DNA from 4 places in the Serratia sp. PL7 genome. Region 2 is predicted to be linked to each of the others. Evidence: riboswitches for the same ligand, from Rfam matches in the RefSeq annotation. Region 2 holds a riboswitch; each other region holds the start of a gene.
The links. A riboswitch is a leader RNA that binds a small molecule or an ion and turns the genes downstream of it on or off. The one in region 2 is predicted to bind thiamine pyrophosphate.
Positions count from the first base shown of each region.

Region 1: it holds a riboswitch for thiamine pyrophosphate, as region 2 does, so the genes downstream of both, thiC (phosphomethylpyrimidine synthase ThiC) here and N6G83_RS02285 (TenA family protein) in region 2, are expected to answer to the same signal.
Region 3: it holds a riboswitch for thiamine pyrophosphate, as region 2 does, so the genes downstream of both, thiB (thiamine ABC transporter substrate binding subunit) here and N6G83_RS02285 (TenA family protein) in region 2, are expected to answer to the same signal.
Region 4: it holds a riboswitch for thiamine pyrophosphate, as region 2 does, so the genes downstream of both, thiM (hydroxyethylthiazole kinase) here and N6G83_RS02285 (TenA family protein) in region 2, are expected to answer to the same signal.

Region 1 is NZ_CAMFLB010000045.1:17,307-24,585, reverse strand. Features, by position in the region: gene nfi (deoxyribonuclease V) at 1-26, opposite strand, end outside; gene hemE (uroporphyrinogen decarboxylase) at 36-1,100, opposite strand; gene nudC (NAD(+) diphosphatase) at 1,139-1,906, opposite strand; gene N6G83_RS52125 (Rsd/AlgQ family anti-sigma factor) at 2,008-2,511, shown strand; TPP riboswitch at 2,550-2,674, shown strand; gene thiC (phosphomethylpyrimidine synthase ThiC) at 2,789-4,732, shown strand; gene thiE (thiamine phosphate synthase) at 4,725-5,375, shown strand; gene N6G83_RS52110 (HesA/MoeB/ThiF family protein) at 5,368-6,117, shown strand; gene thiS (sulfur carrier protein ThiS) at 6,114-6,314, shown strand; gene N6G83_RS52100 (thiazole synthase) at 6,316-7,095, shown strand; gene thiH (2-iminoacetate synthase ThiH) at 7,095-7,279, shown strand, end outside.
Region 2 is NZ_CAMFLB010000001.1:472,517-479,795, reverse strand. Features, by position in the region: gene gap (type I glyceraldehyde-3-phosphate dehydrogenase) at 1-710, opposite strand, end outside; gene N6G83_RS02300 (GlxA family transcriptional regulator) at 788-1,762, opposite strand; gene N6G83_RS02295 (SDR family NAD(P)-dependent oxidoreductase) at 1,889-2,623, opposite strand; gene N6G83_RS02290 (LLM class flavin-dependent oxidoreductase) at 2,637-3,659, opposite strand; TPP riboswitch at 3,809-3,911, shown strand; gene N6G83_RS02285 (TenA family protein) at 3,974-4,657, shown strand; gene N6G83_RS02280 (ABC transporter ATP-binding protein) at 4,654-5,394, shown strand; gene N6G83_RS02275 (ABC transporter permease) at 5,391-6,158, shown strand; gene N6G83_RS02270 (ABC transporter substrate-binding protein) at 6,194-7,129, shown strand; gene N6G83_RS02265 (transporter substrate-binding domain-containing protein) at 7,130-7,279, opposite strand, start outside.
Region 3 is NZ_CAMFLB010000018.1:180,706-187,984, forward strand. Features, by position in the region: gene thiQ (thiamine ABC transporter ATP-binding protein ThiQ) at 77-781, opposite strand; gene thiP (thiamine/thiamine pyrophosphate ABC transporter permease ThiP) at 768-2,375, opposite strand; gene thiB (thiamine ABC transporter substrate binding subunit) at 2,351-3,337, opposite strand; TPP riboswitch at 3,395-3,513, opposite strand; gene sgrR (HTH-type transcriptional regulator SgrR) at 3,551-5,212, opposite strand; gene sgrT (glucose uptake inhibitor SgrT) at 5,305-5,478, shown strand; gene N6G83_RS40120 (sugar efflux transporter) at 5,625-6,812, shown strand; gene N6G83_RS40125 (DASS family sodium-coupled anion symporter) at 6,956-7,279, shown strand, end outside.
Region 4 is NZ_CAMFLB010000007.1:129,630-136,908, reverse strand. Features, by position in the region: gene glsA (glutaminase A) at 412-1,350, shown strand; gene N6G83_RS26725 (YgdI/YgdR family lipoprotein) at 1,462-1,677, opposite strand; gene N6G83_RS26720 (phosphoethanolamine transferase) at 1,759-3,345, opposite strand; gene rluF (23S rRNA pseudouridine(2604) synthase RluF) at 3,722-4,471, opposite strand; TPP riboswitch at 4,583-4,674, shown strand; gene thiM (hydroxyethylthiazole kinase) at 4,711-5,505, shown strand; gene thiD (bifunctional hydroxymethylpyrimidine kinase/phosphomethylpyrimidine kinase) at 5,502-6,302, shown strand; gene N6G83_RS26700 (hypothetical protein) at 6,289-6,588, shown strand; gene N6G83_RS26695 (inhibitor of vertebrate lysozyme family protein) at 6,608-7,066, shown strand; gene gutQ (arabinose-5-phosphate isomerase GutQ) at 7,149-7,279, opposite strand, start outside.

The DNA of each region.
Region 1 (7,279 bases), on a different contig from region 2:
GCGCGCAGGGCCTGCATATCGGTCACATCAAATCCTTAACGGTGGTATTTCGCCGACTGCGCGTGCACCGCCTCGACGAAGGCGCCGGCGTGCTCAGGCGGCACATCCTGATGGATGCCGTGGCCCAAGTTGAACACATGGCCGTTGCCGTGGCCGAAACCGGCCAGAATGGTCTCCACTTCTTCCGCGATGCGCGCCGGGGAAGCATAAAGCATCGACGGATCCATGTTGCCCTGCAGCGCCACTTTATCGCCCACGCGCCGACGAGCGTCGGCGATGTCGGTGGTCCAATCCAGCCCCAGCGCATCGCAGCCGGTGGCAGCCATCGCCTCCAGCCACTGCCCGCCGCCTTTGGTAAACAGCGTCACCGGCACGCGGCGGCCGTCATTCTCACGCAGCAGGCCATCGACGATCTTGTGCATGTAGTGCAACGAGAACTCGCGGTAATCGCGCCCGGTCAACACGCCGCCCCAGGTGTCGAACACCATCACCGACTGCGCGCCGGCCTTGATCTGGGCGTTGAGGTACAGGATCACGCTGTCCGCCAGCTTGTCCAGCAACAGGTGCAGCGTGGCCGGTTCGGCATACATCATCTTCTTCAGCTTGGTGAAGGCCTTGCTGCTGCCGCCCTCAACCATATAGGTAGCCAATGTCCATGGGCTGCCGGAGAAGCCGATCAGCGGCACTTCGCCCTTCAGCTCGCGGCGGATGGTACGCACCGCGTTCATCACATAGCCCAACTCCACTTCTGGATCGAACACCGGCAGTTTGTCGACGTCAGCACGGCAGGTGATGGGTGAGCTGAAACGCGGGCCTTCGCCGGCTTCAAAGTACAGGCCAAGCCCCATGGCGTCGGGAATGGTGAGAATGTCGGAGAACAGAATGGCGGCGTCCAGCGCATAGCGGCGCAGCGGCTGCAGCGTAACCTCACAGGCCAGCTCCGCGTTCTTGCACAGCGACATGAAATCACCGGCCTGGGCGCGGGTCGCCTTGTACTCCGGTAAATAACGACCGGCCTGGCGCATCATCCATACGGGGGTCACATCCACCGGCTGGCGCAACAGCGCGCGCAGGTAGCGATCGTTCTTCAACTCAGTCATTTATGGGGCTCCCTTAATAATCTGCCGGCCATTGTACATTATTCTGCCCGGCACAGCGCCACGGTGTCCTCAATCAACCGGCGCGCCACGGTGCCGGGCGGCGGCAACAGTGGCAGTTGGTCGTAGCGATACCAGCCGGCGTTGAGCAGCTCCTTGGGATCGTGACGAAGGTCGCCCTGATGGTAATCGGCCATAAAGGCCATCATCAGCGAGTGTGGGAACGGCCAGGGTTGTGAAGTGACGTAGCGCAGGTTCTTGATTTCGATATTGCTCTCTTCCATCACTTCGCGCGCTACCGCCTGTTCCAGCGTTTCGCCCACCTCGACGAAGCCGGCCAGCACCGTGTGGATGCCGCCGCGATGGCGCACGTGTTGCGCCAGCAGGATCTGATCGTCGCGCCGAATGGCGACGATCACGCAGGGCGCAATCTGCGGGTAGTACCGCTCTTTGCAGTGGCCGCACAGGCAGGCGCTTTCGGAGCGGCTGAGGTGCATCTCATGGCCGCAGTAGCCGCAATAGCGATGAGAGCGGTAGAAATCCGCCAACTGAACGCCGCGCCCGGCAAGCTGGAACAGACCGCGATCCTGATCCAACAGCTGACGCACCGATCCCATCTCCCGCGGCATCGCCTGGCGTACCAGCCAGACCGGCGCGCCCTCCCATTCACCGATGGTGCGCGCCATGTGGCCCTGCAGCCCGAGGGCGGCGGCCGTCCCCGACGGTAATTCACCGTTCGGTAACCAAAGTTTGCTTTCATGGCTGACGATCCACCAGCCGTTTTCATTGCCCGTTAATGCAAGTTCCATATCGTTGTTGCACAACCTCAGCTTCACTGGCACTCTACAAATCGGCTTTGTTACATTTTAATAACTTACCGGTTACTTTTGTTACTTACACGGAGTCAAACATGCTCAACCGTTTGGAAAGGCTGACTCAGCGCGTTGGCGGTAGTAATGAATTAGTTGATCAATGGCTTCAGGCCCGCAAACAGTTGCTGGTCGCCTACTGCACGCTGGTAGGCCTCAAACCGAATAAAGAAAAGCATACGCCGCTGAATGAAAAAGCGCTGGAGAACTTTTGCCACAACCTGGTGGATTACCTCTCCGCAGGGCATTTTCATATCTATGACAGAATTATCAAACAAGTGGAAGGCGCAGCCAGTCCGAAAATGTCGCTGGCGGTGAACATCTATCCCAAGCTGTGGGCCAATACTGAACAGATCATGGCGTTCCACGATCGCTATACCGAAGTGGATATCGATCAGGAGGTTTGTCTGGAATTCCACCAGGCCTTGTCGGATATCGGCGAAACGCTGGCGGCGCGCTTTGCGCTGGAAGATAAGCTGATCCAGTTGGAAGCAGAAGCCGCGCAGCAACCGCTGCCGGACCAGACGCTGGATCCGGCGCGTTAAAATTTTATAGTTTTTTTTCATATCCCTCCTATACTGGGGGCATCTTGTCGGAGTGCCTAGCGCCTGATTTGTTCATCGAATCAGCCAGGCTGAGACCGTTAATTCGGGATCCGCGGAACCTGATCGGGTTAATACCCGCGAAGGGAACAAGAGTAATCTATCGCCACAGGCACGGCCTCCCCCTTGCGGGCGCCCTGCCTTATCGGCCACCATCATTACTCCCTCCGAGCTCCAGACAAGCAACTTTCCCAACCCAACACACTGGTAGGAACTTGCTATGTCTAACATTAATCCCCCGCGCGCCCGTAAAGCGCAACGCGAAGCCGCCCAGCAGTTTATCGACACGCTGCAAGGCATGGCTTTCCCAAACTCACGCCGCATCTACCTGCAGGGCTCGCGCCGCGATATCCAGGTGCCGATGCGCGAAATTCAGCTCAGTCCGACCCTGGTCGGCGGCAGCAAAGATAGCCCGCAGTATGAACAGAACGAGGCGATCCCGGTGTATGACACCGCCGGCCCCTACGGCGATCCGCAGGCCGAGCTCGATGTGCACGCCGGCCTGGCCAAGCTGCGCGCCGGCTGGATCGACGCGCGCGGCGATACCACGACTCTCAGCGGCGCCAGCTCCGGCTTCACCCAACAGCGGCTGGCGGACGAGGGGCTGGATCACCTGCGCTTCGAACATCTGCCGCTGCCGCGCAAGGCGTTGCCGGGCAAGTGCGTGACCCAGCTGCACTATGCCCGCGCCGGCATCGTCACCCCGGAGATGGAGTTCATCGCCATCCGTGAAAACATGGGGCGCGAGCGCATTCGCGGCGAGGTGCTGCGCCACCAGCATCCGGGCCAGGGCTGGGGCGCCAACCTGCCGGACAACATCACGCCGGAGTTCGTGCGCCAGGAAGTGGCCGCCGGCCGCGCCATCATTCCTGCCAACATCAATCACCCGGAGGCGGAGCCGATGATCATCGGCCGCAATTTCCTGGTGAAGGTGAACGCCAATATCGGCAACTCGGCGGTCACGTCGTCGATCGAAGAAGAGGTGGAGAAGCTGGTGTGGGCCACCCGCTGGGGCGCAGACACCGTGATGGATCTCTCCACCGGCCGCTATATTCACGAAACCCGCGAGTGGATCCTGCGCAACAGCCCGGTGCCCATCGGCACCGTGCCTATCTACCAGGCGCTGGAGAAGGTCAACGGCGTGGCGGAAAACCTCACCTGGGCGATGTTCCGCGATACGCTGCTGGAACAGGCGGAACAAGGGGTCGACTACTTCACCATCCACGCCGGCGTGCTGCTGCGCTACGTGCCGATGACCGCCAAACGCCTGACCGGCATCGTGTCGCGCGGTGGCTCGATCATGGCCAAATGGTGCCTGTCGCACCATCAGGAAAACTTCCTCTATCAGCATTTCCGTGAAATCTGCGAGATCTGCGCCGCCTACGACGTTTCGCTGTCGCTCGGCGACGGCCTGCGCCCCGGCTCGATTCAGGACGCCAACGACGAAGCCCAGTTCGCCGAGCTGCATACGCTGGGCGAGCTGACCAAAATCGCCTGGGAATACGACGTGCAGGTGATGATCGAAGGCCCGGGCCATGTGCCGATGCAGATGATCCGCCGCAATATGACCGAAGAACTGGAACACTGCCACGAAGCGCCGTTCTACACCCTCGGCCCGCTGACCACCGATATCGCCCCGGGCTATGACCATTTCACCTCCGGCATCGGCGCGGCGATGATCGGCTGGTTCGGCTGCGCCATGCTGTGTTACGTCACGCCGAAAGAGCACCTCGGCCTGCCGAACAAAGAAGACGTCAAACAGGGCCTGATCACCTACAAGATCGCCGCCCACGCCGCCGATCTGGCCAAGGGCCATCCGGGCGCGCAGATCCGCGATAACGCCATGTCCAAGGCGCGTTTCGAATTTCGCTGGGAAGATCAGTTCAATCTGGCGCTCGATCCGGCCACCGCGCGCGCCTATCACGACGAAACCCTGCCGCAGGAATCCGGCAAGGTCGCCCACTTCTGCTCAATGTGCGGGCCGAAATTCTGCTCGATGAAGATTTCGCAGGAGGTGCGCGACTACGCCGCCGCCCAGGAGGCCGCCAAGCCGATCGAAGTGCAGCTGACCGGCATGGAGAAAATGTCCGCCGAATTCCGTGCCCGCGGCAGCGAGCTGTATCACAGCGCCGGCTCCCTGCAAGAGGAGACAAACAATGACTGATATCACGACCCCCTTCCCGGCAACGCCCCACAAGCTGGGACTCTACCCGGTCGTCGACAGCGTGGAATGGATCGCTCGCCTGCTGGAAGTCGGCGTCACCACGATCCAGCTGCGCATCAAGGATTTGCCTGACGAGCAGGTCGAAGAGGATATCGCCGCCGCCATCACGCTGGGCCAGCGTTACCAGGCACGGCTGTTCATCAACGACTACTGGCGGCTGGCGATCAAGCATGGCGCCTACGGCGTGCATCTGGGCCAGGAAGATCTCGATACCACCGATCTGGCTGCCATTCACCGCGCCGGGTTGCGGCTCGGCGTGTCCACCCATGACGACGCCGAACTGGCGCGCGCGCTGGCGGTGAAACCGTCCTACATCGCGCTGGGGCACATCTTCCCCACCCAAACCAAAGACATGCCTTCGGCGCCGCAGGGGCTGACGGAGTTGAAACGCCACATCGCCGGCCTGGCGGATTACCCGACGGTGGCGATCGGCGGGATCAGTATCGATCGCGTACCGGCAGTGCTGGCGTGCGGCGTCGGCAGCGTGGCGGTGGTCAGCGCCATCACCCAGGCGCCGGATTGGCGCGCGGCGACGGCCGAGCTGCTGCGGCTGATCGAAGGCGAGGGGTCGAGCGATGCTTAACGATCAGGAATTCCTGCGCTACAGCCGCCAGCTGCTGCTGGAGGACGTCGGCCCGGAAGGCCAGGAGAAACTCAAGCGCGCCACGGTGCTGATCGTCGGTTTGGGCGGGCTCGGTTCCCCGGCTTCGTTGTACCTGGCCGCCGCCGGCGTCGGCACGCTGCTGCTGGCCGACGACGACCAGCTGCACGTTACCAACCTGCAGCGGCAAATCCTCTACCGCAGCGCCGATACCGCCACCGGTAAGGCGGCGCTGGCGCAACGCCACCTGCAGGCGCTGAACCCGTTGGTGGAATCCATCCCGCTGGCGCAACGGCTACAGGGGCAAGCGCTGCGCGACGCGGTCGCCCGCGCCGATCTGGTGCTGGACTGCTGCGACAATATGGCGACCCGTCATGAGGTCAATGCCGCCTGCATCGCCGCCGCCAAGCCGCTGATCAGCGGCAGCGCGGTCGGTTTCAGCGGCCAGCTGCTGGTGCTCGAGCCGCCCTATGCGCACGGCTGCTACGCCTGCCTGTATCCGGAGCAGGAAGAACCGCAGCGCAACTGCCGCACTGCTGGGGTACTCGGCCCGGTGGTCGGCGTAATCGGCACCCTGCAAGCGCTGGAGGCCATCAAGATGCTGGCCGGCATGCCTTCCTCCCTCAGCGGGAAACTGCGGCTGTTCGACGGTAAGCAGCAGAGCTGGAGCACGCTGCAACTGAGCCAGGCCCGCGCCTGCCCGGTATGCGGAGGCGCAGCATGAAAATCCGGCTGAACGACCAACCGCTTGAGCTGGCGCAGCCGCTCAGCGTCGCCGCCCTGCTGACCCAGTTGGAACGCCACCAGCCGGGCACCGCGCTGGCGATCAACCAAACCATCATCCCACGCGCCGACTGGGCCGATCATCAGGTGCAGGACGGTGACGACATTTTGCTGTTTCAAGCGATCGCCGGAGGCTGACATGCTGAAAATCGCCGATACCACTTTTACCTCGCGCCTGTTCACCGGCACCGGCAAGTTCGCCACCCCGGCGTTGATGCTGGAGGCACTGGCGGCCTCCGGCTCTCAGCTGGTGACCATGGCCATGAAGCGCGTCGATCTGCGCGGCGGCAACGACGCCATTTTGGCACCGCTGCAGCAGTTGGGCGTCAGGCTGTTGCCCAACACCTCCGGCGCCAAAACGGCCGCCGAGGCGGTGTTCGCCGCCCGGCTGGCGCGTGAAGCGCTCGGCACCCACTGGGTGAAGCTGGAGATCCATCCCGATGTGAAATACCTGCTGCCTGATCCGATAGAAACGCTGAAAGCGGCGGAAACGCTGGTGAAAGACGGTTTTGTGGTGCTGCCCTACTGCGGCGCCGATCCGGTGCTGTGCAAACGGCTGGAAGAGGTGGGCTGTGCGGCGGTGATGCCGCTCGGTGCGCCTATCGGCTCCAACCGCGGTCTGCGCACCCGTGACTTCCTCGAAATCATCATCGAGCAAGCCAAGGTGCCGGTGGTGGTAGACGCCGGCATCGGCGCGCCAAGCCACGCGCTGGCGGCGATGGAGCTGGGTGCCGACGCGGTGCTGGTGAATACCGCCATTGCCGTGGCGCGCGATCCGGTGCAGATGGCGCGGGCGTTTCGCCTGGCGCTGGAGGCCGGCGAGCTGGCACGCAGCGCCGGATTAGGCTCCAGCCAGCGCGGCGCGGTCGCGTCCAGCCCGCTGACCGCTTTTCTCAGCCAGCCAGAGGAGGCGCAATGATGGCCGACGATTTCAGTAGCCGCTGGCAACAGCTGGATTGGGACGACATTACGCTGCGCATCAACGGCAAAACTACGCGCGACGTGGAGCACGCGTTGAACGCCGACAAGCTGACGCGCGACGACTTTATGGCGCTGATCTCCCCCGCCGCCGCGCCGTATCTGGAACCGCTGGCGCAGCGCGC
Region 2 (7,279 bases):
GGCACCGGCACCCGCAGCGAGTAACCGGTCAACCTGCCGTCGAGATCCGGGATCACCTTGCCGAGCGCCTTGGCCGCGCCGCTGGAATAAGGCACGATCGATTCCGCCGCCGCCCGCGCGCCGCGCAGATCTTTTTCCGGCTGATCGTGCAGCGCCTGGCTATTGGTATAGGCGTGAGTAGTGTTCATCAGCCCGTATTCGATGCCGAACGCCTGATGCAGCACCTGCGCGGCGGGCGCCAGCCCGTTAGTGGTGCAGCTGCCGTTGCTGACCACTTTATGCAGCGCCGGATCGTAAAGCTGGTCGTTAACCCCCATGACGATGGTGATGTCGTCGTTCTTGGCCGGCGCCGAGATAATCACCCGCTTGGCGCCGCCGTGCGTGATGTGCACTTCCGCCTTGGCCTTGTCGGTAAAGAAGCCCGTCGCTTCGATCACCACGTCAACGCCCACGCTGCTCCAGGGGATCTCGGCGGGGTCGCGCTGCGAAAACACCTGAATCGGCCGGCCGTCCAGCAGCAGTTGGTTGTCGCCGGCTTCCACCCTGGCCGCCAGCGTGCCGGAAAGCGTGTCGTATTTCAGCAGGTGCGCCAGCGTTTTGCTGTCCGTCAGATCGTTGATCGCCACCACTTCAAAATCGCTGCGCCCCAGCGCCGCGCGCAGCACGTTGCGTCCGATCCTGCCAAATCCATTAATGCCTACTCTCACCATGATGCACTCCTCGTTTTGGGCTTTGCCTCGACTCTAGCCCTGCCCCGAGGCGGCGTAAATGACGTTTACCGATCAATTTACGCCAAATTGCGCGCATGGAAGCGTTCGCGGTATTCGCTCGGGGTCAGCTGCAGTTTGCGCTCAAACACCCGCCGTAGGTTAAGGCCGTTGCCAAAGCCGGTGGCCAGGGCGATCTGCTCGATGCCTTGCGCACTCTGCTCCAGGCGCTGCCTGGCGGTATGCAACCGGCCTTCTTCGACGAATTTGGCGGGAGAAATGCCCGTCTCGCGGGTGAATACGCGGGTAAAGTTGCGCGGGCTCATCGCCACGCGTTCGGCCAACCGATCGACGCTGAGATCGTCGGCGAGGTTTTCCAGGATCCAGGACTGCAGGTCGCGGATCGGGCCCGGCGATTTGGCCTGGTTGAGCGGGTAGCGGCTGAACTGCGCCTGCCCGCCGGGGCGGCGCAGAAACATCACCAGATCCTGCGCCACTTCGCGCGCCTGCACGAAGCCGTAATCATCCTCCACCAGCGCCAGCGTCAGATCGAAGCCGGAACTGACGCCGCCGGAGGTCCAAATCGGCCCGTCCTGCACGTAGATCGGGCCGTTTTCAACCTGCACCCGCGGGAAGCGCGCCTGCAGCGTTTCCGCCAGCCGCCAGTGGGTAGTCGCCCGCCGCCCGTCCAGCAATCCGGCTTCGGCCAGCAGCAGAGCCCCGCCGCAAACCGAGGCGATACGGCGCGTCTGCGGCGCCGCGCGGCGCAGCCAATCCGCCACCAGGGCGCCCTCTTCTTCGGTTGCCCCCTTGCCGGCAACAATGACGGTATCGCGCGGCTGGGCCGGATCGAGATCCGCCAGGCGATGGTCAGCCAACAGGCTCAGCCCGGACAGGCCGTGCACCACCCGGTGAGATTGCGTAGTGGCGACCGCGATCTGATACAGCGGCGTCTCGGCGGAACTCAGGCGATTAGCCTGCATCAGGATATCGGCGATGCCCGCCGCTTCGAACAGCATGCCCCCTTCAGGGACGATAATCAGGAATGTATGCATGGCGATAATTACAAGAAAGAGCAAAACAGGCCAGACAACCACTGTATAAGAAAAGCGCCACGGGTTCACCCTGCGGGCATAAAAAAGCCCGCCGATAACCTCGACGGGCCTGGAAGGAATAACCATTCAAACCTGCGGCAAGCTCACCCCGCCGGCGCGCGCCAATTGCGCCAGCAGCGCCGTTTGAAACGCCTCGTCGTGTACCGCTGCATGGGGTTCGAGGCGCTGCTGATGGTGCCAATATCCGCCGGACGCCAGGGCCTGCGGTTCATCGCTGCTCACCAGCCACGCCTGCGTCACATGCCCCAGCGCCAGATCGTCGGGCGCGTCCGCGCCGCCCATTTTTGTCGGCACCCAACCGGGATCGACCGCGCTGCTGATCACGTCAGGCCACAGGCGCGCCACGGCGGCGGCCAGCGCGGTGACGAACAGTTTGCTGTCCGAATAAGAGCCTGCGGCGCCGCCAAGCCAATCCACGCCGTTCAGTTCCGCCACGCCGTCAAAGTGCATACTGCTGCTCAGATAGACGATACGCTTGGGGCGTTCGATCAGGGCCGTCAGCAGGTAGGGCGCTATGACGTTCACCGGCATCACCTGCGGTCCGGTAAACATACCGGCATTGTGGATCACCGCGTCCGGGCGACCGAGGCGATTGACCTGCTCGGCGAGCTGCCGGATCTGCTGCACATCGGACAGATCGCCGATCGTCGCCTGTGCACCGCGATCCAGCAGATCGCGCACCGCGTCCAGACGGCCGGGCTCACGCGCATGCAGAATCACCTGATGTCCTTCGTCCAACAGCGTTTGCGCGGCGGCGCGGCCCAGCCCGTCCACCGAGCCGGTAATGAAAATGCGTGACATCCAGCTCCTCCGTTTAGCGCCAGCCAAGCGCCGGCGCGACATGGGTTAAAATCGATTCGATAACGTGGGCGTTGTAATCCACGCCCAGTTGGTTAGGCACGGTCAGCAGCAAGGTATCCGCTTCGGCGATGGCCTCGTCCTGCGCCAGCTGTTCGATCAGCGCGTCAGGTTCTGCGGCGTAACTGCGGCCAAAGATCGCCCGGGTTTGCGCATCGATATACCCCAGTTGGTCGCCTTCCTTACCGCTGCCGCCGAAGTAGTTGCGATCCCGCTGATCCACCAGCGCGAAGATGCTACGGCTCACGGAAACCCGCGGCTCATGCGTGTGGCCGGCCTCTTGCCAGGCGGCGCGGTAGGCGCGGATCTGCTTGGCTTGCTGGATGTGGAAGGGTTCGCCGGTCTCGTCGTTCTTGAGCGTCGAGCTTTGCAGGTGCATGCCGAGCTTCGCCGCCCAGACGGCGGTGGCATTGGAGCCGGCGCCCCACCAGATGCGGTCGCGCAGCCCGGCGGAAAACGGTTCCGGCCGCAGCAGCCCGGGCGGATTCGGGAACATCGGCTGCGGATTGGGCTCGGCGAACCCTTCGCCGCGCAGCGCTTCCAGGAACACTTCGGTATGGCGGCGGGCCATGTCCGCATCGGTTTCGCCGTCGGCCGGGGCATAGCCGAAATAGCGCCAGCCGTCGATCACCTGCTCCGGCGAGCCGCGGCTGATGCCGAGCTGCAGCCGCCCGCCGGCGATCAGATCCGCCGCGCCAGCGTCCTCCACCATGTACAGCGGATTTTCATAGCGCATGTCGATCACGCCGGTGCCGATCTCGATGCGTTGGGTTTTGGCGCCGATGGCGGCCAACAGCGGGAACGGCGATCCCAGCTGGCGCGCGAAGTGGTGCACGCGAAAATAGGCGCCGTCCGCCCCCAGATCTTCGGCGGCGACCGCCAGATCGATGGACTGCAGCAGCGCATCCGCCGCGGAACGGGTGCCGGACTGGGCGGAAGGCGACCAGTGGCCAAACGAGAGAAAACCAATCTTTTTCATCGGGCATCATCCTCAGAGGCAAAACATGAGCCTACAGTGACAAAAACCGCGCGCCTTGCGCCAGCAAAATCACCCTCGATCGCACTAAACGAACCGATTGCCGCCGCACCGCCCGGCGATTGTAATCAAAAAACAAATGTCGTATAACAAGCAGCTCCGAGGGGTGTCCTGTTACGGGCTGAGATGGCGCAAGCCGAACCCTTTGAACCTGATCTGGGTCATGCCAGCGAAGGGACGGTTAGGCAACAACGCTCTCACCCGTTGCCTGTTCATACCCCAGCGTGCCCGGATCTCCACTGACTCAAGGAGGTCCCATGTCCATCACTACCCTGTTCGAAAGCGGTCTTTACGGCCGGCTGCGCCACCATGCCGGCAGCCACTGGCAAGATTACGTCGATCATCCATTTCTGCAGCAGCTGGCCGCCGGCACCTTGCCTGAACGCGCTTTTCGCCGCTACCTGACCCAGGACTATCTGTTTCTGCTGCACTTCGCCCGCGCCTACGCGCTGCTGGTCAGCAAGCTACGCACCCTGCCGGAGATGCGCGCCGCCACCGCCTCGCTCAACGGCATCGTCGCCGAACTGCCGTTGCACGTGGCCTACTGCGCCGAATGGGGGCTGAGCGAAGCGCAGATCGCCGCCCAGCCGGAAGCGGCGGAAACCATGAACTACACCCGCTACGTGCTGGATATCGGCCATGCCGGCGACGCCCTCGATCTGCTGGCCGGCCTGCTGCCCTGCGTGGCCGGCTATGCCGAAATCGGCCTGCGGCTGCTGCACGATCCCGCCACTCAGATGGAGGGCAATCCTTACGCCTCCTGGATCCGCAACTACGGCGACGAGGGCTATCTGGCCGGCGTGCGTGCCGCCATCGAACTGCTGGAAACCGTCGGCCACCAGCGCGGCGCACAAGGCCGCTTCACCGAGCTGGCGCAGATTTTCACCACCGCCACCCAGCTGGAATCGGCATTTTGGCAGATGGGGCTGAACGCCTCATGACCTCCCCGCTTCTCCCGCCCGGCATCCAGGTGCGGGATCTCAGCCTGCGTTTCGGTCAGCAAATCGTCTTCGACCGGCTGAGCTTCGACATCGCCGGCGGCAGCTTCGTCGCCCTGCTCGGCGCCAGCGGCGCCGGCAAAACCAGCCTGCTGAAGATCATCGCCGGCCTGGCGCAGGCCAGTTCGGGTACGGTGACCGGCAGCGACGGTTTGCCGATCGCCGGGCGCATCGCCTACATGGGGCAAAAAGACCTGCTCTACCCGTGGCTAACCGTCGAAGAGAACGTCGCCCTCGGCTCGCGGCTGCGCGGCGAAGTGGCGGATCGGGCGTGGGTGGCGCATCTGCTCGAACGCGTAGGCCTGGCCGCGCATGGCCGCAGCCTGCCCGCCGCGCTGTCCGGCGGCATGCGCCAGCGCGCCGCCATCGCCCGCACGCTCTACGAACGCCAGCCGATCGTGCTGATGGACGAACCCTTCTCCGCATTGGACGCCATTACCCGCGCCGAGATCCAAAGCCTGGCCGCCGAGCTGCTGGCGCAAAATACCGTACTGCTGATCACCCACGATCCGATGGAGGCCTGCCGCCTGAGCCACCGGCTGCTGGTACTGTCGCCCTGGCCGCTGGGCCTCGACGATACCCACCGTATCAGCGGGCAACCGCCGCGCGCGCCGGATGACGCCGACCTGCTGAAAAGCCAGGCCGAGCTGCTGCAACAGCTGGTGAGGGCCGCGCAATGAAGATTGCCGAAGAGCGTGGCCTCACCCGCCTGCGGCGTGGGCTGACGGTGTTTGCTGGCCTGCTGCTGCTGTGGTGGCTGGCGGCGCAAAGCGGCATTCCGGCCTTTCTGCTGCCCACGCCGGGCGCGGTGGCGCAGGCGCTGTGGGACGGGCGCGGCTATCTCGCCTGGCACACGCTGGTCACGGCTTCGGAGATCGTCAGCGGGCTGGTGCTGGGCGTGCTGCTCGGCGCGGCGCTGGCGCTGTGCATGATCTTCTCGCCGCGGCTGCAGCGCTGGCTGATGCCACTGGTGCTCACCAGCCAGGCGATACCGGTGTTCGCCCTGGCGCCACTGCTGGTGCTGTGGTTCGGCTTCGGCATGAGCGCCAAGGTGGCGATGGCGGTGCTGGTGATTTTCTTCCCGGTGGTGTCGGCCTTTTTCGACGGGCTGCGCCGGGTCAACAACGACTATCTCGATCTGGCGCGCACGATGCGCGCTTCGCGCTGGGCGCAGCTGCGGCACGTGCGGCTGATGGCGGCGCTACCGGCCTTCGGCTCCGGCCTGCGCATGGCCGCCGCCGTCGCGCCGATCGGCGCCATCATCGGCGAATGGGTCGGCTCGGCCGAAGGGCTGGGCTACGTGATGCTGAACGCCAACGCGCGCATGCAGACCGACGTCTGCTTCGCCGCGCTGTTTATTTTGGTGCTGATGACCGTGCTGCTGTGGGCCGCGGTGGATGCGCTGCTGCGGCGTCTGATCGCCTGGGCGCCGGAAAACGACTGATGATTGCAACCATAACCAGGGATAAAGGAACGACCATGATCAAACAAACCGTTTGCGGACTGCTGCTGGGCGCTGCCCTCACCGGCCAGGCCGGTGCGGCCGAGAAGCTGACGCTGGTGCTCGACTGGTACATCAACCCCGATCACGCGCCAATTATGGTGGCCGAGCAGATCGGCGCCTTCAAGGCCGCAGGGCTGGACGTCAAGATCGTGCCGCCGTCCGATCCGGCGCTGCCGCCGCGGCTGGTGGCCGCCAAACAGGCCGACCTCGCCATTACCTATCAGCCGCAGCTGCACTTCTTCGCCGATCAGGGCCTGCCGCTGATGCGCGTCGGCACCCTGATCAACACGCCGCTGAATACGGTGATCGCGCTGGACAAAAACATCACGTCGCCGGCGGATCTCAAGGGCAAAACGGTGGGTTACTCGGTCAGCGGCATCGAACAGGCGACGCTGGCCACCATGGTCGAACACGAGCACCTCAAGCCGCAGGACATCAAGCTTATCAACGTCAACTTCCAGCTGACCAGCGCCCTGCTGGCGGGCCAGGTCGATGCGGTGATCGGCGGCTACCGCAACATCGAAGCGCTGGAGCTGAAGCTGCAGGGTAAAGAACCGGTGGTGTTCAACGTCGAAGACTACGGCGTGCCGGCCTATGACGAGCTGATCATCGTCGCCAACCGCGATGCGGTGAACGAGCCGAAAATCCGCAAATTTCTCGCCGCGCTGAAGCAAGGCAGTGACTACCTGCACGCCCACCCGCAGGACACCTGGCTGGCATTCGCCAAGGCGCACCCAGAGCTGAATACCGAGCTGAACAAACAGGCGTGGCAAGCCAGCCTGCCGCTGTTCGCCCGCGATCCGGCCAAGTTGGATCGCGCGCGCTACCAGGCTTACGAACAGTTCCTGTTCGACAACAAGCTGATCAAGAAAATCACCCCGGTGGAACAGTACGCGGTGGAGCTCGACTGATCACGCCGAGGCGGCCGGCGGCGCCACCGTCACCTCGCCCTGGCCGCTGCGCTGCAAGGCCGCCTTCACCAGCCCGTTGGCCTTGCAGCGTTCGATAAACGCGTTCACGTAGGCGGCGCCCTGCGTTTTTTGCCGCGGCACCGCCATCGC
Region 3 (7,279 bases), on a different contig from region 2:
ACAGAATTTTATAAAACCACAGGTGCAAAATTCGCACAACAGGTTTATTGGTTCAGCATAAAAAACGCGTAGTAGATCACGGTTTAACCGGAATACCCAGCACCTTGGCTTCCGGTGCGCTGCCGCTTACCAATGCCTGCGTTGGGCCGTCGTAATAAATCCGCCCATCCACGACCAGCAACGTACGCGGCGCGATGCGGGCGGCATCCTCAAGATTATGTGAAACCATCAGCAACGTGAGTTGGCGCTGGTCGCAGACGTTTTGCAGTAGTTGCAGCATCTCACTGCGCAGTGCCGGATCGAGTGCAGAGAAAGGCTCGTCGAGCAGCAGGATCGGCTGCTGGCGGATCAGGCAACGCGCCAAGGCTGCCCGCTGCCGCTGCCCGCCGGAAAGTTGCGACGGTAGGCGCTGCAGATGCCCCTCCAATCCGACCTGTTGGGCAATCTGTGCCAGTTGTTCCTGCTGTGCGGCGGTTAGGCGCAGGCCAGGATCCAGCCCTAGGCCGATGTTTTGCCTGACAGTCAGGTGGGCAAACAGGTTGTTTTCCTGGAACAGCATTGACACCGGGCGTTTGGCGGGGGGCGAAGCGGTATGATCGCTTCCGTTGAGCCACAGTTTGCCGCTGGCCGCCGGCAGAAAACCGGCGATCAGGCTGAGCAAGGTACTTTTGCCTGCGCCACTAGGGCCCAGCACCGCAACGTGTTCTCCCGGCTGAATGCGCAGGTCAAAACGCATCGGCAGGTGTTCGTACAGATAGGTCAGTTTTTCAAGCGTCAGCATGGCGGCCCGGTAAACGTTCAATCAGGGTAAACAGCAGGAAACAGAGCAGCAGTAGCAGCAGAGCGGTCACGGCCCCGTCGTTGCTGCGATATGCGCCAATCTGCTGATAGAGATAAAAAGGCAGGGTACGGAACTGCTCGTTGCCGAACAGCGCTACCACGCCGAAATCGCCAATCGACAGCACACAGGCAAAGGCCAAAGCCTGCGCCAGCGGGCGTTGCAACGCTTTCAGCTCGATCCAGCGCAGCCGCTGCCAGCCGTGGATATCCAGAGACAAGCATAGTGGATTATAACGCTCGGCCAGATCGCGCATCGGGTTTTCCAGCACTTTCAGCGCGTAGGGCACCGCCATCAATGCATTGGTGAGGATCACCAGCGCATAAGGCGATTGCGGTAGCCCAGTGGTATCGCTCAGCAACAGGAAGAAACCGGTAGCCAGCACAATGCCCGGCATTGCGAGGATCACCATGCCACTCAGTTCCAGCGTCTGTCCCCAGGCGGCCCGTTGCCGCAGCTTCAGCTCACGGCTGCTCCATAGCAGCATCATGGTCAATACCACGCACAAAATGCCCGCGCCTAGTGCGATACGTAGCGAGGTGAACAGGGCCTGCCAGAGAATGGGCTGTTGCAGCACGGTGACCAGCGTCTGGTTGGCACCATCGATGATCACCGCCAGCAACGGAGGTAGCAGTAACAGTAGCGCAGCGACAATAAATAGCGTATCGCTAATGCGCCGCCCCAGACTGTCCTGCGGATCGCGCCAGCGCTGGGCGTGGGTATGGCCAACCGGCAGAGCCTGGCTCAAACGCTGGCTGAGCACCACCAGCCCCAGGCAGCAAGCCAGTTGGATCAGCGCTAGCAGTGCCGCGCGGCTGAGATCGTAGTCGTAACTCAAGGCCTGATAGATCGCTAGCTCTATGGTGGTGGCCTGTGGCCCGCCGCCCAACGACAGCACGGTTGCAAAGCTGGCAAAACACAACATAAACACCAGTGCGCCGCTGGGGAGGATCTGGCGGCGTAACGCAGGCCATTCCACAAAGCGGAACTGCTGCCAGCCGTTCATCCCCAGCTGTGCGGCCAGTTGGCGCTGCTCGGTGGGGATGTTCTCCAGCGCCTGTAGCAGAAGGCGGGTGGCCAGCGGCATATTAAAGAACAGATGCGCCAGCAGGATGCCTTGCAGGCCATAAGGCGAAAAGCTGTAGTTCACGCCCAGCCAACCACACAGCGTTGCCAGCCAGCCTTGCCTGCCGTAGACGCTCAGCATGCCAAATACAGCCACCAGCACCGGCAGCACCAGCGTCATGGCGCACAGCCGCAGCAGCAGATTACGGCCAGGGAAGCGCCGCCGGTATAACGCTCGGGCCAGCCAGATGGCAGGCACCACCGAGATCACGGCAGAGAGTAGCGCCTGCCAAAAGGTAAAGCGCACTACATGCCACAGGTAGCTGTCTTGCCACAGGCTGCGCCAATCACTTTCTGGCGCATGACGCCACAGCGAGCCCATGGCCGCCAACGCGATCAGCAGGATCAGACCTGCGGCCATCAGCCCCGGCCATAACCAGCGGGGGATCAGTGGCTGACGGCAGTTTGCCATGCTCGGATCCAGTTACCACGCTGTTGTGCCACTTCCTCGGCACTGAATTGCAATGCCGTTTGCGGCACGCTCATCTGTTCGAAACCGGCGGGCAGTTCCGTCTTGATCACCGGGTACATCCAGTTGCCGGTGGGAATGGTGTTCTGGAAGGCCGGGGAGACCATAAACTGCATGAAGCGCTCGGCCAGTTCCGGCTGTTTGCTGGCCTTTAGCTTGCCAGCGACTTCGATTTGCAGGTAGTGGCCTTCGCTGAAGTTGGCCGCCGCATAGAGGTCTTTTTTCTCTTCGATCAGATGGTAGGCGGGGGAGGTGGTGTAGCTCAGTACCATGTCGCCTTCCCCTTTCAGGAACAGGCCGTAGGCTTCACTCCAGCCTTTGGTAACGGTGACGGTTTTCTTCGCCAACCGTTGCCAGGCAAGCGGTGCCTCGTCGCCATATACTTTCTGCATCCAGAGCAGCAGGCCAAGACCTGGTGTGCTGGTGCGCGGATCCTGATAGATGATCTTCAGGGGGCGATCGCTGCTTACCAACTCTTTCAGGCTGGTCGGCGGGTTCTTCAGCTTGTCTTTGTTGTAGACGAAAGCAAAGTAGCCATAGTCGTAGGGAACGAAGGTCTGGTTGTGCCAGCCACCGGGAACCGTGAGCTTGCTAGTATCGACTTGGCTGGCGGAGAACAGATCCGTTTGCTGCGCGGCTTGCAGCAGGTTGTTGTCCAGCCCCAAAACCACGTCGGCGGCGCTGTTTTTGCCTTCCATTCTCAGGCGATTGAGTAACGACACGCCGTCTTCCAGCGCCACGAATTTCAATTCGCAGTCACATTCGGCCTCAAAGGCTTTTTTTACCGCCGGGCCAGGGCCCCAGTCGGCAGCGAAAGAGTCGTAGGTGTAGACCGTCAGCGTTGGCTTGGCCAGGACGGGCATCGCCGCTAGCAGTAATAAACAGGGCAGGTATTTTTTGACCACTTTGCACTCCTAATAGTAAAGGGGGCAAAGGTATCTGAGGACTGGGTTAACGAAGGTTAACGCGCCATGCTCAAATCCCTCCGCCGGTATTGACCGGATCAGGTTCGACGGGTGTGCTCTCAGCGGAAAACCGTTGGCCAAAAATTGGCGGGTTATCCGCACCCCGTTGAGTCGGCGCTATTGTAGAGGCTTAGCGGCGTGGGTGAAAGGCGATTATGCTTCCGGCGGCGCAAACCAGGCAGATTTAAAATCGAACCAGCCGAGGGTATTCATTCGTACCCCACGCATACTGCGTTGACCATGCAGTTGCAGCCAGTGGTGGAATAACGGATGCAACTGATGGTTGCTGACCAGGCGCTGGCAAAATTCGGCCATGGACAGGCGATTTTCTCGCCACTGAGCGGCATCCTGCGCGATATCCTCCGTCAAACAGTGTTGGATCAACGGCAGTTCATACAGCGTGGCAAATAGCGAAAACTCCAGCGGCAGGGTGAAGTTGGCGCTGCCTAACCACAGATCGCTTTGCGCTTTGCCCTTATGCCAGGCTTCATAATCCACGACCTGTACATTGAGTTTGATGCCCTGCTCAGCCAGCAGAGAGGCGATAGCCTGCTTGATTGCGTGGAACTCGGAATGTTCGCTGTAGAAGGTCAGGGTCAATTCAGTTAAGCCCGCAGGCTTGGGTTGCTGCCCCAACACACGGTTATGTAACCAGCGCGGGAGAATGCCATAGGCCGGAGCCCAGTAACGCTGGTAGAGCGGCCCGGCATGGCTCAGCAGCGCGATCGGATTGATCAGTTCGCTTAGCCAACTGCGGATCTCCGGGTCGGCCGCCAGTGCCGAACGCTGGTCGAACAGCAGAAAATAACAGCCTTCTTCGAGACGGCTTTCCAGCTCGTTCCTACCGGTATCATCTCCCTGCAGTTGGACGCCGGAGTGGGCCAGCTCTTCGGTGATTTCCGGTAATACCCAAATGTTGACCTCATCGATCAGGGCGCGATAGCCAAAGTAGTCGTCAAAGGCATGGATTTTCATCTGGCTCTGATTGTTGTGTATCACGCGATAGGGGCCGGTGCCGATCGGATGGCGGGCAAAATCCGGCAGGCTCTGCCATTCGCGCGGCAGGATCATGGCATGTACGCTGCTTAGCAGCCAGGGCAGCCAGTAGTCCGGCGTGTGCAGATGCACATCGATGACATAGGGCGTGGGCGAGTCGATCCTGTCGATATGTGAAAATAGCGGTTGTGGGATCAGGCGGTTGAGCGACTGGATCACATCTTCCATTTCCAGCTCACGGCCATGGTGAAAATGGATCGCCGGACGTAGATAAAAGCGCCAGTGCAAAGGGGTGATTGTTTGCCAATGATGCGAAAGATCGGGTTCCAGTTCCCCGTTTTCCTCGTTTACCCTCGTCAGGCCGTTGAAAATCTGTCTTGCCAGGTGAGTTTCTGAACGGCGTAGTGCCGAGCCGGGCAACAGGTTGTAAAGCTGACGATAGTAGAGCACGCGCAGGATATGTTTCCCCTGGCGGAAGCTGCGTCCCAGCTGGGAAAGCAGCATTTGGCGTACCACGTCTTTATCGCCCACCAACTGGACTAACTGATCGATGCGATCCTGTTCCAGCAATTCTTCGGCACGCTGTTGTTGCAATGCCAACCCGGTGTAGTGGAAGCTGAGCTGCGAACGTTTACCCCGGCCGGATTCGGCCTGCCATGTCAGCCAGCCCTCGTGCTGCATGGCTCCCAGTAGCGAGCGAACATGGCGACGGGAGCAACTGAGCACCTCTGCCAACTCTTGCAGCGTGGTTTCGGTGGTTTGTCCATGGCAGCGTTGCCACAGGCGGATGAACTGTTGTTGCAGGCGTGAGGTGGACATAAAAGAGGAACTCTCTGGCATCAAGTCGTCAATTTATCTTTCCCTATATTACGCCGATAATGAGGGCAGTTGAATCAGCGGAGGGATAACAAATGACGGTTCTGTTAACTAAACAGTTTTATCAGCGTTATTTCACCGCGATCCGCCGCCAGCAGGCCGATTGGCTGCGGGTGGTACCTGAACAGGCGCGGCTGGAGATGCTGGCCCATTTGACCCAGTGGGACATCGCCACGCTGAGCGACAAGCAATACCGTGAGCGTATCTGACGTTCACCGCAAAGTGTTTCTGAGTAATGGTGCTTTTCACCAGCCAGTGGGGCAACCCACTGGCATTTTTATCTGCCGTCTTGACTTCCTTCGGCAATTTTCCTTCTGTAGCATAGCCTTCTTTATTTCTGGATAGGGATATCGCCATGAGTTTCAGACGCTGGTTGCCGCGCCGTTTTAATCCCGTTTTTGCCGCCTTCTTGTTGATAGCCTTCCTGACCGGCATTGCCGGAGCGCTGCAAGCCCCCACGCTGAGCCTGTTTTTGACCACCGAGGTAAAGGTGCGCCCGTTATGGGTGGGTATGTTCTATACCGTGAATGCCATCGCCGGGATTGCCGTCAGCTTCCTGTTGGCCAAGCGTTCGGATACCCGTGGCGATCGGCGCAAGCTGATCCTAGTGTGCTGTGCCATGGCGGTGGGCAATAGCCTGTTGTTTGCGTTCAACCGTGATTATCTGACCTTGATCACTGCTGGTGTATTGCTGGCCGCGATTGCCAATACCGCCATGCCGCAGATTTTTGCCCTGGCGCGTGAGTATGCGGACAGCTCGGCACGTGAAGTAGTGATGTTCAGTTCGGTGATGCGTGCTCAGCTTTCACTGGCCTGGGTGATCGGCCCGCCGCTGTCGTTTATGTTGGCACTGAACTACGGCTTTACCGTGATGTTTATAATTGCGGCGGGGATTTTTGTCGTCAGCGTGCTGCTGGTGTGGCTGATATTGCCTTCGGTGCCCCGCGCCAACGTTGAGATCAGCGTAGATTCTCCGCCTATCGCGCCAATCAGCGCCTGGCGCGATCCCGATGTGCGCCTGCTGTTTGTGGCCTCGATGCTGATGTGGACCTGCAACACCATGTATATCATCGATATGCCACTGTACATCACTGCCGATCTGGGCTTGCCAGAACGGCTGGCAGGTTGGCTGATGGGCACCGCGGCCGGGCTGGAGATCCCGGCTATGCTGCTGGCGGGGTATTACGTCAAACGCTTTGGCAAACGCAATATGATGCTGTTTGCAGTGGCAGCAGGCGTGCTGTTTTATGCCGGGCTGGTGCTGTTTAAGTTCCAACTGGCGTTGATGGTGTTGCAACTGTTCAACGCGGTGTTTATCGGCATTGTTGCCGGGATCGGCATGTTGTATTTTCAGGATCTGATGCCGGGGCGGCCCGGTGCCGCGACCACCATGTTTACCAACAGCATTTCGACGGGGGTGATCCTGGCCGGTGTACTGCAAGGCGCGTTGGTGGAAAACTTTGGGCACTCTGCGGTTTACTACCTGATTACTCTGCTTGCCATCCTGGCGCTGTGGATGTGTGCCAAAGTTCGCGAAGTGTGAGCTGTAACACCCGGTTAGTTGATACATATCATTGAGAAAACCGCTCCATTCTCACTAAGATAAACGGACTCAGAGCGTGAGCTTCACGCTCTTATCCATCTTGCTATTGAGATGCCGATCCCGTTGAAAAAAGTGGGTATGTTATGGATAAACTAACGCCGCTCAAACCTGTTCCCTCCCTCTGTGCCGTTATCGCTGCTCTGCTGATCTGGTTTGTGATCCCCGTCCCTGAAGGGGTGGCACCGAATGCCTGGCATTTGCTGGCACTGTTTATTGGTACCATCATTGCCATTATCGGCAAGGCGATGCCGATCGGCGCCGTATCCATCATTGCCATTGCGCTGGTGGCCGTGACGGGAGTGACCAACCCTGGCAAGCCGGGGGCCGCGCTGGACGATGCACTGAGCGGGTTCTCCAACCAACTCATCTGGCTGATCGGTTTCTCGATCATGATCTCCCTGAGCCTG
Region 4 (7,279 bases), on a different contig from region 2:
AACTCGAATAAACACGAAAGCCGCTACGATTTAGCAGATAAAAACTCAGACAGCCGCTATTTTTTCACTATGATCAGATGATAATCGCCGTTTATGCCGATATATCTGGTCATACCACTATTGAAACTATCCTATCGCCATTATGTTAGCAGCAGTGGGTAACGTACTGATCTTTGTGCCAGGCACTTTGGGTCCCTCAGCCCGATATCAATCTTGGGTGCCTATTACACAATGTTTAAGTGAGTGGGCCTAGAATGGCTGGACCTGATGGTGGCTTTGCATAGCCATTGGCGTGATGAGAACTATTGAGCCTGCTGTAATAGCCGCTCAGGTGCCAAAACCTTAATATTTCTTTCAAGGGTTGGGAGTATTATCTCCCAACTCCGCAAATTCAGTCTGGGAGTCAACAACATGACTATCGATTTACAACGTCTTCAACAGGTGGCATCGGATGCCTATGCGCAGTATTCCACATTGAGTGGCGGCGAGAATGCCAGCTATATCCCTTTTTTAGCGAGCGTGCCAAGCCATTTAGCCGCCTTGGTGATTGTAACCGTTGACGGGGATATCATTTCTCAGGGGGATGCGGAGTTTCGCTTTGCGCTGGAGTCAATTTCAAAAGTGTGCTCGCTCGCCTTGGCGTTGGAAGATGTTGGCCCACAACAGGTTCAGGACAAGATTGGTGCCGATCCCACTGGCTTGCCCTTTAACTCAGTGATTGCTCTGGAGCTACATAAAGGTAAACCCCTCTCGCCGCTGGTGAATGCCGGGGCAATGTCAACGGTGAGCTTAGTGAAAGCGAGTGACCGTGAAAACCGCTGGTTGCGTATTCTTGATATGCAACAGCAGTTAGCGGGTGCACAAATCGCACTCTCTGACGAGGTGAATGATTCAGAGCAAACGACCAACTTCCATAACCGTGCGATCGCCTGGTTACTCTATAGCGCCGATGCGATGTACTGCGATCCAATGGAAGCCTGCGATGTGTATACCCGTCAATGTTCAACGCTGCTTAATACCATTGAATTGGCCACGATGGGGGCGACAATTGCCGCCGGTGGTATCAACCCCGTCAGCAAAAAGCGAGTGCTGACAGAGTCTAACACGCCCTTTATTTTGGCAGAAATGACGATGGAAGGGATGTATGGTAGTTCTGGCGATTGGGCATACACCGTTGGTTTGCCAGGTAAAAGTGGTGTTGGGGGCGGTATTTTGACCGTGGTGCCTGGTGTAATGGGGATTGCTGCGTTCTCACCACCACTTGATCCCGTTGGTAACAGCGTGCGGGGGCAAAAAATGGTTGCGGCTGTTGCCCAGCAAATGGGATATAACCTTTATCGGGGGCGTTAATCATGAACAGGCCGCCAGTTTCTAAGGGCCTGTATAAAAAATGCAACCGCTGCAATCCATGGCAAGGCTTTACGCATGGCGGGCGTGAAAGTCACGCAGCCGCAGGAAAGGCTATTTTTTGACTATCCCTGAAATATCATTGGTATTGATCAGATGATAGTCGCCGTTCATGTCAGTATAGCTGGTCATACCGCTATTGCGGTCAGTGTCCGGTTCGCCGTGGGCCTGTAGGCTATCGCCATATTTAGTCGTGATAATGTAGTCACTGGTGCAACCTGCCAGCGCCAGTGTCAGGAAAATGAGAGGCAGAAAAGTGAGTTTTTTCATTGGTCAACAGGCTCTTTCCATTTTAACTGCCTCATATTACAGACAAAGTGGCCCGAGATGCAAAGGCTACCTTGTTACACTTCAGCGCGTTTGGGTTTCAAAGATATCCGTCGGTAAATGGGTGTAGTCCACCTTCTTGAGCTTAAAGTTGGTGATATAGACGGGGCCGGCTTTTTGCTCGGAAAGAAACGAGTATTTCGGCGTCAGCTCTTTGGTTTTTATCCCGGTCCACGAAGCGAAAAAGGTCAGGAAATCATTGGCTGAACGAGGGGCTTTAATCAGGCGGTGTTCGGTGTCATCGCTGGAAAGCACCATAAAGGGGACCTGAAAATTTTGTTGAAACTGGTCATCGTGCGCCAGATATTGCACCTGGGTACCGCGCTCTTTAAACGCCAGACCGTGATCGGAGAAGTAGACCATTGAGAAACTTTCCCCGGTATCGCGTAACTGCTGATAGAGCTGTTTTAGCAGGCTGTCAGTTTGCGTCATGGTGTAAAGATAGCAGGAGGTTTCTTTGGATTGTACAAAGTCCACGTATTTCCCCTGAGTTCGGTCGCAGGCTTGCGGATGTGAACCCATCAGGTGCAAGACGATCAGCTGCGGGTTAGTGTTGCGCGGGGCGGCAAAAACCTGGGCGGTCATCTTGAGCAGCGTTTCATCATGGGTATTCTTATCTGCTTCAAAATCACCGTTTTTCAGAAACTGCACTTCATCGGCACGTTTGGCAATGCTGGCGATAGCGGTGTCATATTCACCAATTTGGCCTTGGTTTGAGAACCACCAGGTCTGAAAACCTGCCCGATTGGCCAACGTGACGAAGTTATCTTGATACTGGGGTTTACCGTTAATAACACGGGTTAACGTAATGCCGAGCGATTTCTGTGTTGATCCGCTGGCCGCAATATAGTTAAGCAATAGCGTGCCGTTTACGTGGCTGGCAAAGGGGGTATTGTCCCAGTGCCCACCAAACGCACCTAAGGCATCTCGCCGCGCGCTTTCGCCGATCACTACCATGTAAATGTGATACTTCGGTTTCACCGCCAGCACGTTCCAGGAATCTTTCAGTTGCGAAAGCGCCTGCATACGGGCTTTTTCATCAATCACTTCCTGGTTATTGACGATCACATCTCTGACGAAGCGAAACACGGGATAACCAGAATCGGTCAATTTAAACACGCCGCCGTACGCCAGATTCTGTACTGGCGTGACAAAAAAGCAGACCACGCTGATGGTGAGACATAAGCTGTTGAGGGTGTTCCAAGCGCCTTTCGGGGTTGGCTTACGGCGCAACGCGATAATGCCCAGAGCCAGAATAAACAGCGACACCAGATAGCTGTACCACGGGAAGATGGTCAATATCTCGCTGGACTCTTCCACCGAGGTCGAGTGTAACGCCAGCAGGGTATTAAAATTGGGCGAGCCATAGGCCTGAGCAAACGGGAAATACATGGCAGCGATGAGGCTACACAGCCCGATCACACTCTTTTGCAAGCGTGGGCTGAGACGCCACAGCAGCAGTAACACACAGCCGAACGCCACGGCATACAGCAGACTAAATGGATAGCCGAGGGCGAAGTTGATCAGCAGCGACAGCAGGAAATAAAAGCCTGTCCACGGGGTTAGGGTGACGTCACGTGCTGCCAGGGTATCTTTAACCGTTGAGTTCATGTTTACCGAAAGTTATCAAATGCTGTGTGGTAACTCTGACAAGAGAAGAGTCATAAATCCGTGTGGTAGACGGAAAGGGGGAGGAGGGATAGACCGCATCCAGCGAGCCGCTTCATGTACCCGGATGCGAGAAGATAGAGCCGAATGAAAACAAGATCAACTGATAATTACGGGCTGTTTTGAGAGGTTGATTGCAATTTCGAGCGGAAAGAGAAGTAAAGTGGAACGGTGCGGATATTCAAGAAAATTGCAGCCCCCTTTATGTGAACGGATCGTTATCAGTACGCCCCCTTTTTAGGGGCATCCAGAGCATTTTGTATCAGGTTAATCAGTATGGTCCGAGGAGCTATATTGCTACTGTCGCTTAAATCTGGCGTTATTGAAGCGGGGAGGAAATATCCTCGGATGAGGAGTGTTCAACCAGTTTAAATAGCTCGCGCCGTTCCTCTGTGGTGAAATCCCGCCATTCGCCCAGCGGCAACCCTTTCAGAACGATGTTCATAATACGTGCGCGCTCAAGCTTGGTGACTTCATAACCAAAATATTTGCACATGCGGCGGATTTGGCGGTTAAGCCCTTGCACCAGGGTGATGCGAAACACCTGCGGAGCTTCTTTCTCCACTAGGCATTTTTGAGTCACCGTGCCCAGGATGGGGACGCCTGCGCTCATGCCCTGAATAAACTCATCGGTCACCGGTTTGTTGACGGTGACCAGATACTCTTTTTGATGATTATTGCCAGCACGAAGGATCTTATTGACCAACTCGCCGTCATTGGTCAGGAAAATCAGCCCCTGGGAGTCTTTATCCAGGCGTCCGATAGGAAAGACGCGTCTGCTGTGATTAACGAAATCACCGATGTTATCCCGCACGTGCTTCCCCATGCTGGTGATGATGCCAACAGGCTTATTCAGTGCGATAAGCACCAAATCGTCCGCACTACGCGGTTCGATCGGCTGGCCGTTAACTTTCACCATATCCCCGACCAATACCTGATCGCCCAAGGCGGCTAACCGGCCGTTGATGAAAACGTGGCCCTCCTTGATGTGGAGATCGGCCGTGCGACGAGAACAAATGCCGCTGTCGCTAATGTATTTGTTAAGGCGGATAGATGAGTGAGTTAGCATGGTTTCCCCGTCAAACGCGAACTATACATTACCTGGGGGGGACGGAGTCTCTTTTTATTTTTTGACGCTATCGCGTGATTGACCTCACTGGCGGCAGCGCTAATAATGGCAAACGTCGACTCGGGGTGCCCTTAGGGGCTGAGAAATTACCCGTATTACCTGATCTGGATTATGCCAGCGTAGGGATGTCGCGGTATCTCAGCCGGTACCCGCCTTCTTGAACGCCGGTTGGGAGCATTATGTTTACTCGACCTGATGTGTTACCCGGCACCCGTGCCGCGGCCTGTTTTAACCAATTTAAACGCCAACCTCCGTTGATCCACTGCCTGACCAACGAAGTGGTGCAAGAGCTGACGGCCAATGTGCTGCTGGCGCTTGGTGCTTCTCCCGCGATGGTGGTGGAACCGGAAGAGGCCGCGCAGTTCAGTCGCGTGGCCGATGCGCTGTTGATCAATATCGGCACCCTGCATGCATCGCGAGCAGAATCAATGCTAGCCGCCATAGAGGCTGCCAATTGTGCTGAAAAACCCTGGTTACTGGATCCGGTTGCCGTTGGGGGATTGGAATATCGCGCTACCTTCGCCCGCCGTTTGCTCACCCTGCGGCCTGTGGCGATCCGTGGCAACGCGTCGGAAATCATTGCATTGAGCGGCCTGCAGACCAGCGCCCGTGGCGTAGATAGCCAGGATGACTCGCTGGTGGCATTACCCGCAGCACAGGTATTGGCGCGTAATTGCGGGGCTATTGTGGCCGTCACCGGTGAGACAGATTACATCACCGATGGCGAGCGAGACTGGGCCGTTACGGGTGGTGATGTATTAATGACGCGCGTGGTGGGGACTGGCTGTGCGCTTTCAGCGGTTGCAGCAGCATTTTGCAGTTTGCCGGGCGATCGGCTGGATAACGTTGCCACCGCTTGCCGCGTGATGGCGCTATGTGGTGAAAGGGCCACGGCGCAGTGTTCTGGCCCTGGCAGCTTTACTGCCGCCTTTCTGGATGCCCTCTACCAACTGCGGATGGAGGATCTGCTATGAAACGAATTAACGCACTCACCATCGCTGGCACCGATCCTAGCGGCGGAGCCGGTATTCAGGCCGATCTGAAAGCCTTCTCCGCGTTGGGGGCCTATGGCACCAGCGTGATCACCGCGCTGGTGGCGCAGAATACCCGTGGCGTGCAGTCGGTATATCATATCGAACCGGCATTTGTGGCCGCCCAGTTGGATTCGGTACTCAGCGATGTGCGTATCGATAGCGCTAAAATCGGCATGTTGGCTAATGCCGATATCGTGCGGGCAGTGGCCGAGCGCCTACGCCATTACAAGCTGCCTTATGTGGTGCTGGATACGGTGATGCTGGCTAAAAGTGGTGACCCGCTGCTGGCACCGGATGCGGTGGAATCCATCCGCCGTGAGCTAATGCCATTGGTTTCCATTATCACGCCTAACTTGCCTGAGGCCGCTGCTTTGCTGGCCTGTGCTCCGGCACAAAACGAAGCGCAAATGCGTGAGCAGGGCCAGGCATTGTTGGCGATGGGCTGTCAGGCGGTGTTGATGAAGGGGGGGCATCTAAGTGAAGAGGAAAGCCCAGATTGGCTATTTGCTCCTGGCTTTGAGCAGCGCTTTAGTGCGCCGCGCATAGCGACCAGGCACACGCACGGCACCGGTTGCACCCTATCTGCGGCACTGGCTGCCCTGCGTCCGCGCCACCAGAGCTGGGCCGATACCGTGGCAGCGGCAAAAAACTACCTGCAACTGGCTTTACAGCAGGCCGATAGCCTGGAGGTGGGGCAGGGTATTGGGCCGGTGCATCATTTCCATGCTTGGTGGTGAGCCAGAGATTGAGTTTAAGCTGGCTAAACGGGTGGTGACATTAATCGAAGGTATTGGTGACAAGCGGGGACGCCTTGCCACAATGTCGGAAGAAATGTCGGAAGAAATGTCGGAAGAAATGTCGGAAGAAATGTCGGAAGAAAATTTACCACCGCTTCCTGGAAGGAAAGCGGTTAATCAGGGTTGGGGCAACCAAAAAAGGGTACTGGCAGGTTGTCTGACGAAAAACGCTGGGCCAACTTTCCCGTTTAATTGTGGTCTGAGCTACTTGGAGCTACGCTTTTGATTTACCGAGGGAGAAGACCATGATAGGAAAAAAGAGGTTGCTGGGAGCCCTGGTTGCGGCCCTGCTTGGATTTAGCACCGGCAGTTTTGCCGAACAGATTATCACTGCTTCAGATCTGATCCAGCAGCCGGGCTACCAAACCAGTTGGAAAAATATGGTGAAGGGCCAGGCACAGTTACCGGGTTGGGCGCGCAAAGGGATCGGCACTTCCACACCAGCCGAAACCGTCACCTGGCAAGGGCAAAGCTACCAGATCGGTAACATCTGCAAGCCGCATGACTGCGCCAATAACTTTATGATTGTGGCTTTTAAAGCAGACAAGTCCCAGGCTTGGGGCGTGCGGATTGAAGTGCCCAATAAGCCGCAGGCCATTGACCATCCGAAGAAATACGCCAAATATCAATGGTTGGGTAAACCGGATGATCAGATGAAAGCGTTGCTGAAGAAACAGTTTGAGGGTAATCCAGACTGGAAGTAACGCTGCTGAGGGGCAAAGCTACGCGCCAAGGCCGTTAAGCGGGCGTAGCATGCTACGCCCCTGCTTGAGAGGTTTGCTACTATCAGCCGATCCCGGCCTGATGCAGGTCGTGCAGGTTGATTGCCCCTACCAGTACACCATCGATATCTACCACCGGAGCGGCGCTGATGTGCTGTTCGTGCAGCGCTTCCAGGGCTTCCCCGGCACGCCACT